DNA from 2 places in the Paeniglutamicibacter cryotolerans genome. Region 1 is predicted to be linked to the other one. Evidence: predicted binding sites of a transcription regulator. Region 1 holds the regulator's gene; the other holds the start of a gene.

Region 1 (3,388 bases):
CAGCTTGTCGCGCAGCCGCGAGAACATGCCCCCGGTGTGCTCCATCCGGCCCTCGGCGAATTCCTCGCCGCGCAGCTTGGCCAGCTGCTCGAGCAGATCGCGCTGTGCCGCGTCGATTTTCGACGGCGTTTCGACCTGGATGTGCACGATGATGTCCCCCCGGCGTCCGCTGCGCAGGCTCGGTACGCCGAGCCCGGCCAGGCGGACCGTGGCGCCGGACTGCGTGCCCGGCTCCACGGCCAGGGTCTCTGTCCCGTCGAAGGTTTCAAGCTTCAGGTCCGCGCCCAGGGCCGCCGCCGTCATCGGCACGTTCATGGTCGCGTGCAGGTCATCGCCCTCGCGTTCGAAGGTCTTGTGCCGGCGCACCTCGATCTCCACGTAGAGATCCCCGTTCGGGCCTCCGCCGGTGCCGGCCTCGCCCTGGTTGGCCAGGTGGATGCGGGTGCCGGTGGCGACGCCCACGGGAATCTTCAGCTGCTTGCTCATGCGTTCGCGCACGCGGCCCTGGCCCAGGCACTCGTTGCAGGGCTCGGGGATGGTGGTGCCGAAGCCGCGGCAGGCGGGACACGTTTCCACGGTCATCATCTGGCCCAGGAACGAGCGCACGGGGCGCTGGACCTGGCCGGCGCCGCGGCAGATGGTGCAGGTTTCCGGATGCGTGCCCGGGCGGCAGCAGGAGCCCTGGCAGGTCGGGCAGGTGACTGCCGTTTCCATTTCCAGCGGATAGACCACGCCCAGGACTGCGTCCTTCAGGTCGATGGTCGCCGTGATCAGCGCGTCGCGTCCGCGCTGGGTGCGCGAGGCCGGGCCCTGGGCCTGGTTGCCGCCAAAGAACTGCTCGAAGATGTCGCCGAAACCGCCGAAACCGGCGCCTCCCCCGCCGAAGCCCTGGGATCCGTTGCCGTTCTCGTTGCCGGTGGCATCGTAATTGCTGCGCTTGTCGTGATCGGAGAGGACCTCGTAGGCATGGGTGACCGCCTTGAACTGCTCGGAGGCGTCCTCGCCGGGGTTCACATCGGGGTGGAGCTTGCGGGCCAGCTTGCGGTAGGCCTTCTTGATCTCCTCCGGGGTGGCGTCCTTCGCGACCCCGAGTACGTCGTAGTGAGTGCTCACAGTGTGTGTGCGTCCTTTCGTGCTGCCTGGAAATTCATTGTCGTTGCCCGGTGTGATGGCGCCGTTCGGCGCCGCTCAACCGGCCAGAATGCGGGAGAGGTAACGAGCGACGGCGCGCACCGCGGCCATCGAGGCCGGATAGTCCATCCGGGTGGGCCCCAGCACGCCGATCTTCGCGTGCTCCCCGGGGCCGTACCCGGTGGCCACGACCGACGCCCCGCTCAGTGACCCGTGGGCGTTTTCGCTGCCGATGCTCACCGACATGCCACGGCCGTCCTCCTCCAGCTCGGAGAACAAGCGCAAGAGCACCACCTGCTCTTCCAGCGCCTCGAGCACCGGGGTGATGCTCAGCGGGAAGTCGCTGGTGGAGCGGGCCAAGTTCGCCGTTCCAGCCATGACCATGCGTTCGATGGCGCTGTTGCGGGACAGCGCGCACAGGGCCGAGGCCAGTGCCTGCGCCGCGCCGCGCAGCCGCGGCTCGAGCAGGTCCACGGCGTTCTGGGCGGCCCGGGCCAGTTCGGTGAGCCGGGCCCCGGACACGGCACCGAGCATCGCGTCACGCAGTGAATACAGGTCCTCGGTGGAGACCTCGCCGGAGAGTGCGATGACGCGCTGGTCGACGGTGCCGCGGGTGGAAATGAGCACCACCAGCGCCTGGCCGCCGCCGAGCCCGACGAGTTCGATGTGGCGGACCGCCGCGTCGCTGTAGAGCGGGACCTGGATGACCGCCACCTGGTGGGTGATCTGCGCGAGCAGCCGCACCGTGTTCTCCAGCACCTCGTTCAGATCGCTGGATCCCTCCAAGAGCGAGGAAATGGCGCGGCGTTCAGCGCCCGAGAGCGGCTTGACGTCCTCTATCCGGTCCACGAAGCGGCGGTAACCCCGCTCCGTGGGGATCCGGCCGGACGAGGTGTGCGGGGCGACGATGAGCCCCTCGTCCTCCAGCGCCGCCATGTCGTTGCGGATCGTGGCGGCGGAGACGCCCAGGCCGTGCCGTTCAACCAGCGCCTTGGAGCCCACGGGCTCGCGCGAGTGCACGTAGTCCTCGACTATCGCACGAAGCACCTCGAGCCGGCGCGGTTCGGACATGGGGACGTTTCTCCTGCTCCGCGCCCCGGTGCGCACCGGGAGGCGATGGTCGTTTCGCATCGAGCTTCTGGCACTCGACACGTTCAAGTGCTAAGTCTAATACGAGCCGGGCGTTGTTAGCATGGTTGGCCTATGGATGAAGCGGGACTCACACGGCGCTTCCCCACCCTGCCCCGAACGAGAGTAGTGATTGAGGATGAGCCAATTCGGTTGGGGTGCCCGGGATATCTCGGCGCCCAAGCGCCAGGCCCTGCGCAGGGTTCCGGCGGCCCGCGGGCTGCTGCTGGAGGACGTGGAAAGCGGCTGGGTCGGCGAGGTCGTCCGGGTTGAGAAGTCCGGCGGCCTGCGCATGGTCGTGCTGGAGGACCGCCGCGGCAAGACCCGTTCCTTCCGCACCGGCTACGGCTTCCTGCTCGAGGGCGAACCAGTGGAACTGACCGAGCCCGTTGCCACGGCGGCCGCCCCGGCCACCCCCGTACGCAGCGCATCGGGCTCTCGCCTGGTCACCGGGCTCAAGGCCCGGACCGCCCGGGCCAGCCGCATCTGGGTCGAGGGCAAGCACGATGCCGAGCTCGTTGAAAAGGTCTGGGGCCACGACCTGCGCGTCGAAGGCATAGTGGTCGAGCCGCTGCATGGCGTCGATGACCTGGCCGCCGCCGTCCGCGGCTTTGCTCCCGGCCCCCAGCGCAAGCTCGGCATCCTGGTCGACCACCTCGTCACCGGCTCCAAGGAGGCGAGGATCGCCGCGGAGGCGATGCGCGTCCCCGGCGCCGCCGGTCACGTACTCATCGTCGGGCACCCCTATATCGATGTCTGGCAGGCCATCAGGCCCAAGGTGCTGGGCATTTCCGCCTGGCCGGTAGTGCCGCGGGGTACCGATTGGAAGACGGGGATCCTGAAGGGCCTGGGGTGGGAACACGCCACCGTCACCGATGTCGCGCTGGGCTGGAAGCGCCTGCTGGGCCAGGTGAACTCCTACGCCGACCTCGAACCGTCGCTGCTGGCCAGGGTCGAGGAAGTCATCGACTTCCTCACTGCCGGAGACCATCGGGACTAGGTTATCGGGCGTCGCACAATGGTTGTGAGAAAGTTCACGGCCGGGTGGAGGCGGTTCACTTGGGACTGGCCCGCAAGCCCTGCCACCGAGGCCGGGTCGGACGATAGACTAGGGGCCAGACAGTACCGA
Region 2 (3,388 bases), on a different contig from region 1:
TTCTGCAGGCTGCGCGGCAGCGGGCGCACCCGGGCCTCGGTGGCGAAGCTCAGGCCGATGGGGTGCCCCGGGGTCGGATAGGGGTCCTGCCCGACGATCAGGACCCGGACGCCGGCGAGTGGTGCCCGCAGGGCGCGCAGCACGTGGGTCGGTTCCGGAAGGACCGATTCCCCCGCGTCGCGTCGGGCATCCAGCATTGAGCCTAGCGCCACGAGTTGGTCGGACACGGCCTCCAGCGCCCGGGCCCAGTCCGGAGCCATGGCTTCGGCGGCCAGTGCCGCGGGAATGCCGCCAGCAAATGGCCAGGGTTCGAAGGGTCCGGGCCCGGGGTCGGGAAGTTCGAAGAGGGAGCCCTGTGCATCATCCATACCATCCATTCTGGCCCCTGTGACTCCGCCGACTGTAAATGACACAGGTGTCGTGAGTGCCTAGAATGGAGGGTGCGCGGTGACCGGCTGGGGATCCGCAATGAGGAGGAGTAAGATGCCCGCGGAACCGCTGAATTTGGATTTCACGCCCGACCCGGAATGCGGGTTGGACGAGCGGTCGCAGCGGATCCTGGCCCTGGAGCGGCAGTGGTGGAAGTACGCCGGAGCCAAGGAACAGGCCATCTCCGAACTGTTTTCCATTCCGGCCGCCAATTACTACCAGCTGCTGAACACACTGATCGACACGGAGGCCGCTTTGGCCTATGACCCGATGCTGGTCAAGCGATTGCGTAGACTACGATCCACGAGGCATCGCGCCCGTTCGGCCAAGCGGATCGGCACCGAATCGTAGCTCCGGGCGCCATCCGCGCCAGAACAGGGGAACCATCCCTCCGGGGCGATGGGCACGTTGAATCACCATGCAGGCAAGACCACCGAGGACGGGCATGACCAATTATCCGCGCGATGAATTCGATCGTGTTCCCGAGTTCAGCAACCGCAACGGAGCGCATCGTGCGGCCGGCTGGGCCGCATCAGCGGCATCAGCCGGTGGCGGCTCGGGATTGCGCTGGCTGATGATCACGGGGGCGTTTGCCCTGTTTGTCGGGCTGTTCAGCTTCTTGCTGCTCCCCGGGATGCTTGGCGGCCAGGACCCGCAGCCCATCCCTCCCGCCACCGCGCCCAGCGCGACGCCGAGCACCACGAAGAAGCCCGCCCCGACGAAGGCCAGCACCGAGCCCAAGGCGACTGGTTCCACGGGGGCGACCGGCGCCGTGGAACTGCCCGAGTCAACGTCGAACCCGGGGCCGACGGCTACGGACGCCGAGGCGCTGGCCAACAAGGCGGCAAAGATCGGCATCTACAATGGATCGACCCGCGGAGGGTTGGCTGGAACCGGTACCAGAACGCTCAATGGCGCCGGTTTCACTCAGGTATCGGCCGGAAACTGGACCAAGAAGGTCACGTACTCCACCGTCTACTACCGGCAGGCATCTTCCAAGTCCACGGCTGAAGCGGCTGCCGAGGCGCTGGGAATCACCTCGGTGATGCAGAGCACCAACATTCCCGGCGAGATTGCCGTGGTTCTTGGACGTAACTTTAATCCGTAGACCGGCTGGGACTTCGCTGGAAGCGGAGTCCCGTGGCTTGCACTCTCCATGCCTGAGTGCCAAGATTTGAGTTAGCACTCGCGTGCCCCGACTGCCAGAGAATCGGTGTTTCATTGCCGCAATCTGGTCTGACAAAGGGCGCAGCGCAGTGAGTCCTTGATCAGAGCAGCGAGGTTGATCGGCGCCCCGGCCCATGCCGGTGCCGGAAAACCGTCCGTCGCGGGCGTTGCCTCCGGTCACTGTTACGCATGAACGTCCCGAAAGGACCACAGCCGTTATGGCCAAGATGATTGCATTTGACGAAGAAGCACGCCGCGGACTTGAGCGCGGCCTGAACATCCTGGCAGATGCCGTAAAGGTAACCCTGGGCCCCCGCGGCCGCAACGTCGTGCTGGAGAAGAAGTGGGGCGCACCCACGATCACCAACGACGGCGTCTCCATCGCCAAGGAGATCGAGCTCGAGGATCCGTACGAGAAGATCGGTGCGGAACTCGTCAAGGAAGTTGCCAAGAAGACCGATGACGTCGCAGGCGACGGTACCACCACCGCCACCGTCCTGGCGCAGGCCCTCGTCAAGGAAGGCCTGCGCAACGTTGCCGCCGGCGCCGATCCGCTGTCGCTGAAGCGCGGCATCGAGAAGGCTGTCGAAGCCGTCACCGTCGAGCTGCTCGCCTCCGCCAAGGAAATCGAAACCAAGGAAGAAATCGCCGCCACCGCGTCGATTTCCGCCGGTGACAACGAAATCGGCGCACTGATCGCCGAGGCGCTGGACAAGGTCGGCAAGGAAGGTGTCATCACCGTCGAGGAGTCGAACACCTTCGGCCTCGAGCTTGAGCTCACCGAGGGCATGCGCTTCGATAAGGGCTACATCTCCGCTTACTTCGTCACCGACAACGAGCGCCAGGAAACCGTCCTCGAGGATCCGTACATCCTGATCGTCAACTCGAAGATCTCCAACGTCAAGGATCTGGTGAACATCCTCGAGAAGGTCATGCAGTCCAACAAGCCGCTGCTGATCATCGCCGAGGACATCGAAGGCGAGGCTCTGGCCACGCTGATCGTGAACAAGATCCGCGGCCTGTTCAAGTCCGTCGCCGTCAAGGCCCCGGGCTTCGGTGACCGTCGCAAGGCCATGCTTGCCGACATCGCCATCCTCTCCGGTGGACAGGTCATCGCCGAGGAAATCGGTCTGAAGCTGGAAAACGCCACCCTCGAACTGCTGGGCTCCGCCCGCAAGGTCGTTGTCACCAAGGACGAGACCACCATCGTCGAAGGTGCTGGCGACGCCGAGGAAATCGCTGGCCGTGTCAACCAGATCCGCGCAGAGATCGAGAACTCCGATTCGGATTACGACCGTGAGAAGCTGCAGGAGCGCCTTGCCAAGTTGGCCGGCGGCGTTGCGGTCATCAAGGCCGGTGCCGCCACCGAGGTCGAGCTCAAGGAGCGCAAGCACCGCATCGAAGATGCAGTGCGAAATGCCAAGGCAGCAGTGGAAGAAGGCATTGTCGCCGGCGGCGGCGTTGCACTCATCCAGGCCGGCGCCAAGGCATTCGCCAAGCTGGAACTGGTCGGGGACGAGGCAACCGGTGCGAACATCGTGCGCGTTGCCATCGAAGCACCGCTGCGCCAGATCGCCTTCAACGCCGGCATGGAGCCGGGCGTTGTAGCCGACAAGGTCAAGAGCCTTCCGGCAGGCCACGGCCTGAACGCTGCCACCGGTGAGTACGTCGACCTGCTGGCAGCCGGCGTCAATGACCCGGTCAAGGTCACCCGTTCGGCACTACAGAACGCCGCTTCCATCGCGGGCCTGTTCCTGACGACCGAAGCCGTCGTTGCGGACAAGCCGGTTCC

What was found. The regulator HrcA, encoded in region 1, represses chaperone genes, less so after heat shock. The targets are predictions, from matches to a motif close to TTNGCACTCGNNNNNNNCGAGTGCNAA.
Region 2: a site for HrcA is predicted at 1,609-1,635, ahead of groL (chaperonin GroEL). Genes of this name have one in related genera too.

The regions. Positions count from the first base shown of each region.
Region 1 is NZ_JACHVS010000002.1:722,326-725,713, reverse strand. It holds gene dnaJ (molecular chaperone DnaJ) at 1-1,113, opposite strand, end outside; gene hrcA (heat-inducible transcriptional repressor HrcA) at 1,189-2,202, opposite strand; gene E9229_RS16470 (DUF3097 family protein) at 2,399-3,259, shown strand.
Region 2 is NZ_JACHVS010000001.1:1,652,579-1,655,966, forward strand. It holds gene E9229_RS07785 (uracil-DNA glycosylase) at 1-368, opposite strand, end outside; gene E9229_RS07790 (DUF3263 domain-containing protein) at 484-780, shown strand; gene E9229_RS07795 (LytR C-terminal domain-containing protein) at 875-1,537, shown strand; gene groL (chaperonin GroEL) at 1,815-3,388, shown strand, end outside.